3 regions of the Paenibacillus sp. 203 genome follow, and region 1 is predicted to be linked to each of the others. Evidence: a T-box and tRNA genes for the amino acid it is inferred to sense, from the RefSeq annotation. Region 1 holds a T-box; the other regions hold tRNA genes.
What was found. A T-box is a leader RNA that pairs with one kind of tRNA and senses whether it is charged. The one in region 1 lies ahead of argS (arginine--tRNA ligase), so its partner is inferred to be a tRNA-Arg.

Region 2: it encodes a tRNA-Arg, which carries the amino acid that the T-box ahead of argS (arginine--tRNA ligase) is inferred to sense. The anticodon was not compared.
Region 3: it encodes a tRNA-Arg, which carries the amino acid that the T-box ahead of argS (arginine--tRNA ligase) is inferred to sense. The anticodon was not compared.

What each region holds. Positions count from the first base shown of each region.
Region 1 is NZ_JAXCHD010000002.1:223,879-227,131, reverse strand. It holds gene WA407_RS04185 (nicotinate phosphoribosyltransferase) at 1-249, shown strand, start outside; gene WA407_RS04180 (MogA/MoaB family molybdenum cofactor biosynthesis protein) at 316-831, opposite strand; gene WA407_RS04175 (four-helix bundle copper-binding protein) at 1,094-1,423, shown strand; T-box leader at 1,501-1,759, shown strand; gene argS (arginine--tRNA ligase) at 1,819-3,253, shown strand, end outside.
Region 2 is NZ_JAXCHD010000004.1:31-3,283, forward strand. It holds rRNA gene rrf (5S ribosomal RNA) at 1-97, shown strand, start outside; tRNA gene WA407_RS09335 (tRNA-Ala) at 168-243, shown strand; tRNA gene WA407_RS09340 (tRNA-Asn) at 248-323, shown strand; tRNA gene WA407_RS09345 (tRNA-Ser) at 327-418, shown strand; tRNA gene WA407_RS09350 (tRNA-Glu) at 439-510, shown strand; tRNA gene WA407_RS09355 (tRNA-Val) at 520-595, shown strand; tRNA gene WA407_RS09360 (tRNA-Met) at 622-695, shown strand; tRNA gene WA407_RS09365 (tRNA-Asp) at 723-799, shown strand; tRNA gene WA407_RS09370 (tRNA-Thr) at 813-888, shown strand; tRNA gene WA407_RS09375 (tRNA-Tyr) at 893-978, shown strand; tRNA gene WA407_RS09380 (tRNA-Lys) at 986-1,061, shown strand; tRNA gene WA407_RS09385 (tRNA-Leu) at 1,073-1,153, shown strand; tRNA gene WA407_RS09390 (tRNA-Gly) at 1,165-1,239, shown strand; tRNA gene WA407_RS09395 (tRNA-Arg) at 1,247-1,323, shown strand; tRNA gene WA407_RS09400 (tRNA-Leu) at 1,336-1,415, shown strand; gene WA407_RS09405 (hypothetical protein) at 2,173-2,379, shown strand; gene WA407_RS09410 (hypothetical protein) at 2,632-2,808, opposite strand; partial or broken gene WA407_RS09415 (IS110 family transposase) at 3,099-3,253, opposite strand, start outside.
Region 3 is NZ_JAXCHD010000030.1:2,662-5,914, forward strand. It holds gene WA407_RS26030 (response regulator) at 1-260, shown strand, start outside; gene WA407_RS26035 (PAS domain-containing sensor histidine kinase) at 253-1,356, shown strand; tRNA gene WA407_RS26040 (tRNA-Gly) at 1,560-1,630, opposite strand; tRNA gene WA407_RS26045 (tRNA-Pro) at 1,640-1,713, opposite strand; tRNA gene WA407_RS26050 (tRNA-Arg) at 1,739-1,815, opposite strand; tRNA gene WA407_RS26055 (tRNA-Cys) at 1,842-1,913, opposite strand; tRNA gene WA407_RS26060 (tRNA-Gly) at 1,924-1,998, opposite strand; tRNA gene WA407_RS26065 (tRNA-Leu) at 2,005-2,092, opposite strand; tRNA gene WA407_RS26070 (tRNA-Lys) at 2,107-2,182, opposite strand; tRNA gene WA407_RS26075 (tRNA-Gln) at 2,187-2,261, opposite strand; tRNA gene WA407_RS26080 (tRNA-His) at 2,279-2,351, opposite strand; tRNA gene WA407_RS26085 (tRNA-Tyr) at 2,371-2,456, opposite strand; tRNA gene WA407_RS26090 (tRNA-Thr) at 2,461-2,536, opposite strand; tRNA gene WA407_RS26095 (tRNA-Phe) at 2,563-2,635, opposite strand; tRNA gene WA407_RS26100 (tRNA-Asp) at 2,702-2,778, opposite strand; tRNA gene WA407_RS26105 (tRNA-Met) at 2,804-2,877, opposite strand; tRNA gene WA407_RS26110 (tRNA-Val) at 2,908-2,983, opposite strand; tRNA gene WA407_RS26115 (tRNA-Glu) at 2,990-3,061, opposite strand; tRNA gene WA407_RS26120 (tRNA-Ser) at 3,094-3,185, opposite strand; tRNA gene WA407_RS26125 (tRNA-Met) at 3,189-3,253, opposite strand, start outside.

The DNA.
Region 1 (3,253 bases):
TATGTAGAAAATTATGAAGCCGTGCCAATGCTTGAGCCTATTTTTATAAATGGACAGAAGGTATATGAGCTTCCTGAGCTGGATGAAATTCGTGCTTACCATACTTCACAGTTGAAACTGTTTTGGCCAGAATATTTGCGGAAGCTGAACCCTGAAATTTATCGTGTAAATCTGAGCGAGAAGGTATGGGAGCTGAAGCAAAAGCTGATCGACAGCTATATGCAGCCCGAAGTTGAAGAAAAAGAATAGTTGGAAGAGGCACCTCATGAATGTATGGGGTGCCTTTTTGTGTCGCGGCATGTAGGAAATAGGAGCTTATTTATAAATTTCTCTCATCACATGTCGTAGCTCAGGGACAATAATGCGTTCCATTGCCAAACGAACGGCTCCCCGTGAGCCAGGCATAGAAAATACAGCTGTCCGACCCACAGTACCAGCTACAGCCCGGCTTAATATAGCTGCTGAACCAATGTCCTCAGCAAAGCTTAAATAACGGAAGATTTCCCCAAAGCCAGGTAGTTCCTTATCCAGTAGAGAGGAGACGGCTTCATATGTAGTATCACGTGGAGAAATACCGGTACCGCCTGTCAAAAGTACAGCCTCGATGTCATTCTGTGCCGCTGCTTCGGATACTAACTGCTGAATACCTTCGTAGTCATCCTTGACGATGACATATCGAACAACCTTATAGCCATTGGTTTCTAGTAGATCCATGAGCAATTGTCCCCCGGTATCTGTTTCCACGGTACGTGTGTCCGAGACAGTCACGACCATGCAATTAACCTGTTGCGGGGATTCCTGTCGATGCTCCTCTACGGAAGACATATTCATTAAAATGTTCACTCCTTGATCGATGGTTAGACATATACTTTTTACAATAGAGCAATGACTGAGTGTATGCAAGTCAGAAACAAGGGCTAAAAATCCATGTGATTAATATCCTTGCACTTACATACTGGAATATAGTACACTTCCTTACATAAGTCGGGATTGTTTTGTTTTTATTTTATTGTAAGCGCGCACATCAAATGATTAAACTCAAGGATCAGCGGGTAATAGTACAGCAGGGTCAACAACTGGGAGGTAATGTAATATGAATCATTCATACCAACAATGCGTGGATGCTTGCCTGGAATGTATGAACGCTTGCAATGTATGTTACGTAGCGAGTTTGAAGGAATATGATTTAGCTATGCTGCGTGAATGTATTCGAGTGAGTAGGGAATGTGCAGAAATATGCGGATTTGCTGCTCAAATGCTGCAGCGCGGAACGGATTTTGCCGAGCAAATCTGTGAGCTGTGCGCCAAGGCCTGTGAGGTATGTGCTGCTGAATGCAGCAAGCATTCCCATGATCATTGCAAACATTGTGCAGAAGCCTGCCGTCGTTGCGTTCAGGCATGCCGCCAATTGGTGGCAGTGTAATTACATATATGGAACTAGTGCCTGAAGAGGAAATAAAAGATTGCTTTCTACTGAATAGGTTTGTATAATAATTGGAATTAACGTCATGGAACGGGAGAGTAGCAGCGGAGCCGTATCATTACAGCGAGCCGGAAGAGGTGGAAGCCGGTATGAGGTCCGATGTGAAGCGCACCCGGGAGACGGTTGATCCAACGAGCAGAATTTCTAGTAGATCAGCCCGGCAGACACCGTTATTAGTCATTGGAGTGAAATCGCGATTTGTGTAAGTTAGCTTTAGCTGCACAACCGATTTACGAAGAGTGGTACCGCGGGGATATTGAAGTTCTCGTCTCTTGAATTATATCAAGAGGCGGGAGCTTTTTTTGTTAGATTCTATAAAAAGAAGGAGAGAGATCATGTTAGTGAGGGTTGCTGCTCAAGCGATATTGGCCCATACGGGCTTGGAGGAAAAAGAAATTTTATCTTTATTCGAGGTGCCTCCGCAGCCTGAATGGGGAGATGTAGCGTTTCCCTGTTTTGTGCTGGCTAAAAAGTTTCGAAAGTCTCCGCAGCACATTGCAATGGAATTAGCGGAGCTAGTGAGCCATGAAGAAGGTTTGACTGCTTCAGCATCGGGTGCCTACGTAAATATAACATTGGATCGATCGGTTCATATTCCGCTTATGCTTGCTGAATTGAGTAAAGCTGATTTCCTCAGGCCCAATATCGGACACGGACAGCGGGTGGTCATTGATATGTCTTCGCCCAATATTGCCAAACCGTTTGGTATTGGTCATCTTCGCTCTACTGTTATTGGTGCTGCCTTGTATCGTATTCTTGGTGAAACCGGATATGTTCCAATTAGTGTGAATCATCTTGGAGATTGGGGAACACAGTTTGGCAAGCAAATTGCGGCCTATAAAAGATGGGGAAATGAGGAGCAGCTACAACATGATCCGATTGGTGAATCGCTGAAGCTATATGTTCGTTTTCATCAGGAGGCCGAGCATGATCCAACTTTGGAAGATGAAGGCCGCGAGTGGTTCCGACGTTTGGAGCATGGGGATGCTGAGGCTCAACAACTATGGGAGTTTTTTGTTGAAGTCAGTCTGGGTGAATTTGATCGTATGTACCAGCGCCTGAACATTACATTTGACCATGTGCTGGGAGAAAGTTTTTACAATGATAAGATGCAGGCAGTTGTTGCTCAATTAAGAGCAAAGGGATTGCTGGAGGAAAGTGATGGCGCGCTCGTAGTTCGTCTGGAAGACGAGGAACTGCCGCCATGTCTTATTCTAAAAAAGGATGGGACTACCATTTATCCGACACGTGATCTGGCAACAGCGATTTATCGTCATGAAGTGATGAAGGCTGATCGGCTTCTGTACGTCGTTGGTGGGGAACAGAAGCTGCATTTCCAGCAGGTGTTTGCGGTGCTGAAACATGCAGGAGAGGCATGGGCGGAGCAGTGTGAGCATGTGCCGTTTGGATTAATGCGGTTTGCGGGTAAGAAAATGTCTACAAGACGTGGAAAAGTTGTCAAACTGGAAGAGGTGCTGGATGAAGCTATAGCCCGTGCTCAAGCCATCATTACTCAGAAGAATCCCGATTTGCAGGAACAACGGGCAGTAGCAGAGGACGTTGGTATTGGAGCGATTATTTTTGGTGACTTAAAAAACAACCGGCTGAATGAAGTGGATTTTTCGTTGGAGGAGGCGCTGACCTTTGAAGGTGAGACCGGGCCTTATGTGCAGTATACTCATGCGCGCATACGCAGCCTTCTGGAGAAAGCTCATGCTCGCGCCGATGTTGATGTTACTACTAATTCTAGCGACAACGCCCTTGTCCAAG
Region 2 (3,253 bases), on a different contig from region 1:
GGTTCCACACGTACCCATCCCGAACACGACCGTTAAGCCCTCCAGCGCCGATGGTACTTGGACCGCAGGGTCCTGGGAGAGTAGGACGTCGCCAAGCAACCCCATAATGGGGATTTTTTTTCGCCTATCATGCTATTGATTATACATACAAAATTGATTTTTTAGATGGGGCTATAGCTCAGCTGGGAGAGCGCCTGCCTTGCACGCAGGAGGTCAGGGGTTCGATCCCCCTTGGCTCCACCAATATTCCCTGATAGCTCAGTTGGTAGAGCACTCGACTGTTAATCGAGTTGTCACAGGTTCGAGTCCTGTTCGGGGAGCCATGTGGAGAGGTGTCCGAGTTGGCCGAAGGAGCACGATTGGAAATCGTGTAGGCGCCAAAAGCGTCTCGAGGGTTCGAATCCCTCTCTCTCCGCCAGCTCTTAATAATAGATATATGGCCCGTTGGTCAAGGGGTTAAGACACCTCCCTTTCACGGAGGTAACAGGGGTTCGAATCCCCTACGGGTCATAGTAATTCGGAGGCTTAGCTCAGCTGGGAGAGCATCTGCCTTACAAGCAGAGGGTCGGGGGTTCGAGCCCCTCAGCCTCCACCACTTGAAAAATAAACATTTATTACTGTCGCGGGGTGGAGCAGTTCGGTAGCTCGTCGGGCTCATAACCCGAAGGTCGCAGGTTCAAATCCTGCCTCCGCAATTACTTTCAACTAAGAGAGTTGTCTCTGGAACCGTGGTGTAGAGGCCCAACATGCCTGCCTGTCACGCAGGAGATCGCGGGTTCGAATCCCGTCGGTTCCGCCATTTAACTTAATATGCCGGTGTAGCTCAACTGGTAGAGCAACTGACTTGTAATCAGTAGGTTGGGGGTTCAAGTCCTCTCGCCGGCACCATTTTGGAGGATTAGCGAAGTGGCCAAACGCATCAGACTGTAAATCTGCTCCCTTACGGGTTCGGTGGTTCGAATCCATCATCCTCCACCAGTTTTACGAGCCATTAGCTCAGTTGGTAGAGCACCTGACTTTTAATCAGGGTGTCGAAGGTTCGAGTCCTTCATGGCTCACCATTGTATTACATGCGCGTGTGGCGGAATTGGCAGACGCACTAGACTTAGGATCTAGCGTCTTTGACGTGGGGGTTCAAGTCCCTCCACGCGCATCTTGTTTTTTGCGGACGTGGCTCAGCGGTAGAGCATCGCCTTGCCAAGGCGAGGGTCGCGGGTTCGATTCCCGTCGTCCGCTCCATTTATTAGTCCCCTTAGCTCAGCTGGATAGAGCGTTTGACTACGAATCAAAAGGTCGGGAGTTCGAATCTCTCAGGGGACGCCATTAACTTCATAAGCCGGTGTGGCGGAATTGGCAGACGCGCGCGACTCAAAATCGTGAGGGAAACCGTGGAGGTTCGAGTCCTCTCACCGGCATCTATTTCGGATGTAGCTCAATGGTAAAACTCAGCCTTCCAAGCTGGTAGCGTGGGTCCGATTCCCATTACCCGCTTTATATAAATGAAAAAGGAGAGATGGCTTATTTTTATGCCATCTCTCCTTTTTTACTTTTAAACAATTCCTATCGACATGACAATCAGTAGAAACCTCAAGGCAATCTCCTCCGTTCCTTTGCGTTATTAACATACACAGGCAACTTCCAGAATTTTTATTTTCTGATCTTCTTCATATACTTAAGTTTCAGCTCGTAGTTCAGTTCTTGAAGGCAATATCAGCATGCAGACAGAAAATCTCATCAGAAATTGCCCCGCAACCTAACTCTGGTATCGGCGAGAGAAGCAACCGCTCCAGATCCAGAGTTTCAATCTGCTTAACTATCGGTTAATGGGCTTTGAGCGAAGCACTGACCGGAGTCATCTTTGTCTGAGAAGCAACTGGACCTGGTGACCATGGATATCACGATGCCAGATATGACAGGTACACACGAGGCTTTCTATGGATAGGGCGTAAAACTAACGAGGAACGATAGTTAAATAACACACAATGTTGAGCAGGCGCTTCAAGTCTGCTCTTTTTATTAAACTAACGGCCAGGATAGTTATAAATATGTTAAAATAAGGGAGAATAAAATCAGAGGTGAGCTAATGTTCAATCCGAAGATCTTCTTCTATTAGTTGTGTCTAAGGTCATGGCTTCAAATGCCAAAATCTAACCCGGCACAACGGGGATGAAGATGTTTACACGGGAAGAGATTCAATTCTGGGAAGATGAGAAACAGCAAAGTCTGGAGATCAATAATAAGCCCAAAGATCCAAGAAAAGAGAAGCTTAAGGATTTCCGTAAAGGAATCAAGAGTGTTCATTACAACAAAGAATGTAAAATAGCAAGAAAAGATGATTATCGTCTGTATAAGAACAAAAATGAAACGACTGATGCGTAGTGAAGAATACGAGCTCCTACACAGTTACAAACGAACGAGTGGTTGGATTACTTGGTAAATGAGGTAGCCTTTGAATGAACTCATCCTATTGTTGAAGTGAGTAGCAGTAGGGCAGTTCATGAGGGGCTGCTTTTTTTCATTGAGCTAACGGGCAGTTTAGTTGAACAAGATAAGTGGAGGTTTTATGTCGCATTTGACGCAAACTGTGAAGGAGGAAGCTGGGAAAATGATAGCTAAGTGTAAAGTGTTGAGTTAACTATCCAGCTTGTTTGTTGATGTCTTTAATGTTTGTGCAGCCTCATCGAGATAGATATCTAAATAAGTACCATCAGTAAATTTAATAACCACAGCATTAGTAGTGATGGCGACATCTTCAATCGTCCTACCTTTAAGTTTTTCAGGTATAACTTTGAAATTAGTCGATTCCACATTCATCAAATCCTTTCATTGATTACACATCTTAGTAATCGGTAATAAGTATATAAAACCTATATTAGTCTAACACTTCTCATTATAAAAGTAAAAGATGAATGATAGAAATACTGAACAGTACGAAGATATTGTGTAATAAAAGAAAGCGTGCTTATTCAACTAACGAGGAACGTTAGTTAAATAAAGAACAGCGGTAGTCTAGGACTTTCTCCTTTTTTAGTCCAAGGCTGCCGCTATTACTATATTCAATTCAGTCTAATACTATATTTTTATCAGACACCGGCTTTCAGAACGGCATCAGAGGTGGGGAACTCCAATAAGGTTTTCAACGACACCGCAGAATGAAGATCCCCGATAAACACCCTTGTATTCAGGAGACATCTGATCCAATGCGGTTTGGACTGCAGCTTAATTTGAATATATAGACCGGTAAACGCGTCAT
Region 3 (3,253 bases), on a different contig from region 1:
AACGACTGATGAGTGAATATCTGGACAAAATCAAACAGGAAGGCATAGCTGGACCCTATGAATCTTTGTCTGAGCGGGAAAAAGAGATTCTATCCTGGGTAGCCAAAGGATATGCCAACAAGGAAATTGCCGAGCACCTGGTGATTAGTGTCAAAACCGTAGAGTCCCATAAAAGCAATCTTATGGAGAAGCTTAACTTGAAAACACGACCTGAGCTAGTCAAATTCGCACTAAAAAAGGGGCTGCTCCATTATGAATGAACCTTCTAACCCTTTACTGCAGCATGCCTTTGGTGAATCAACCGATAAACTGCTGAATGATCTGGAAATTTATATACCAGAATCCCCTTTTCTTCATGCGCTGCGTAACTCACTCCACCAATTATCCAATCTGAAATTTGCTTTAGATACGTCTTCCATCGTTGCTTTGACCGATCATCGAGGTATTATTCAGTACGTAAACGACAAGTTCTGTGAGATTTCGCAATACAGTCGTGAAGAGCTGATCGGTCAGGATCATCGTCTTATTAATTCAGGCTATCATACCTCTGCCTTCATGAAAAACCTGTGGACTACGATCCGTTCAGGTAAGGTATGGCAAGGAGAAATACGTAATCGTGCTAAAGATAACAGCTACTATTGGGTGAATACTACGATCGTTCCGTTTATGGATGAGGAAGGTAAACCCTATCAGTACTTAGCGATCCGCAATGAGGTCACTAAACTGAAGAAAGTAGAAGCAGAACTCCAGTCTATGATGACGCAAGTCATGCAAATACAGGAAGAAGAACGTAAACGCTTTTCAAGAGAGCTGCATGATGGGATAGGACAAAGCTTGTTTTCACTTATCATCCAATTGGATAGCCAACTTGCCGAACAACCTAGTCCTACTCTGGAGAATCTTCGTTCGCAGGTGACCGACATCATCAAAGATGTTCGTGGTCTAGCGTGGGAACTTCGTCCCTCAGTTCTGGATGATCTGGGTGTCGTCCCAGCCATAAGAACCTATATTGAAAACTTCTGTTCTCATTACGGGATTGAGGTGCATTTTCAATGCAATCTACGTAAACGGGTTGATATTCGCAAGGAAATTGCAATTTATCGGATTGTACAGGAGGCATTAACGAATGTAGCCAAATACGCAGATGTAGCAGAGGCATATGTCGACGTTGAGGATCAAAATGAAATGATACAAGTGACCATTCGGGATGAGGGCATTGGATTCTCTGGAAAGTCCCAAGGAGAGGGAGTTGGATTGTTCAGTATGGAAGAACGAGCTAGAGGGGTAGGGGGATTTATGAGCATAACCTCTGCTCCAGACAAGGGAACCTCCATCCAGCTGACCATTCCCGTGTAAAAACTGTCCACTAAATCGGTTATCGGTGTATGCCTGTTGTATGATCAGAACGATATACACCGATACCGAAGATTATGGATAATCAACACATTGTGGATTACATGAGGATAAATACAAAAAAAAGAGAGAGCTCTGTCCCCAGACAGGCTCTCTTTATTTATAAGGTGTCACCACTGAGGCAACAAGAATCCGCTATAGCAAAAAGCGGGTGATGGGAATCGAACCCACGCTACCAGCTTGGAAGGCTGGAGTTCTACCATTGAACTACACCCGCAAATCAGTATCGGGATGACACGATTTGAACATGCGACCCCCTGGTCCCAAACCAGGTGCTCTACCAAGCTGAGCTACATCCCGACATTATACATTTTTTTTTAAGAAATGGCGCGCCCTGAGAGATTCGAACTCCCGGCCTTTTGATTCGTAGTCAAACGCTCTATCCAGCTGAGCTAAGGGCGCATATTAAATTCCATAATGAGTAGTCAAGGCGCCACCCAGATTTGAACTGGGGAATGAAGCTTTTGCAGAGCTTTGCCTTACCACTTGGCTATGGCGCCGTATGGATAATGGAGCGGACGACGGGAATCGAACCCGCGACCCTCGCCTTGGCAAGGCGATGCTCTACCGCTGAGCCACGTCCGCAAAATATGGTGCGGTCGAGAGGACTCGAACCTCCACGGGGGGTTAGCCCACACGGACCTGAACCGTGCGCGTCTGCCAATTCCGCCACGACCGCAAAATAATTATAAATGGTGAGCCATGAAGGACTCGAACCTTCGACACCCTGATTAAAAGTCAGGTGCTCTACCAACTGAGCTAATGGCTCTTAATGGCTGGGGATATAGGATTTGAACCTATGCATGACGGAGTCAAAGTCCGTTGCCTTACCGCTTGGCTAATCCCCAATAGATTAAGAATAAAGGGCGGCCGATGGGGCTTGAACCCACGAATGCCGGAGTCACAGTCCGGTGCGTTAACCACTTCGCCACGACCGCCATATGATTATGAAAAGACTGGTGGAGGATGATGGATTCGAACCACCGAACCCGTAAGGGAGCAGATTTACAGTCTGATGCGTTTGGCCACTTCGCTAATCCTCCAGAATGGTGCCGGCGAGAGGACTTGAACCCCCAACCTACTGATTACAAGTCAGTTGCTCTACCAGTTGAGCTACACCGGCACATTACTCATTTCCCACTTGAAAGGTGGCTCGGGACGGAATCGAACCGCCGACACGAGGATTTTCAGTCCTCTGCTCTACCGACTGAGCTACCGAGCCATATTTTGTTTTATTACTACATCATATAATCCGCACTTTATATGCCAATTATATATGAAGTTAAAATGGCGGAACTGACGGGATTCGAACCCGCGATCTCCTGCGTGACAGGCAGGCATGTTAGGCCTCTACACCACAGTTCCAGAGGCATTTCCAACAGGAAATTAATTGCGGGGGTAGGATTTGAACCTACGACCTTCGGGTTATGAGCCCGACGAGCTACCGAACTGCTCCACCCCGCGACATTAAAAGGCATTTCTCAAATTTTCTTATGGTGGAGGCTGAGGGGATCGAACCCCCGACCCTCTGCTTGTAAGGCAGATGCTCTCCCAGCTGAGCTAAGCCTCCATATTATGACCCGTAGGGGATTCGAACCCCTGTTACCTCCGTGAAAGGGAGGTGTCTTAACCCCTTGACCAACGGGCCTTGCAAAATAAGTTCTGGTTTCAATAAATTTATGGCGGAGAGAGAGGGATTCGAACCCTCGCACCACTTTCGCAGTCTAACCCCTTAGCAGAGGGTCCCCTTATAGCCACTTGGGTATCTCTCCGAGTAGCGGCAGAGGGGATCGAACCCCCGACCTCACGGGTATGAACCGTACGCTCTAGCCAGCTGAGC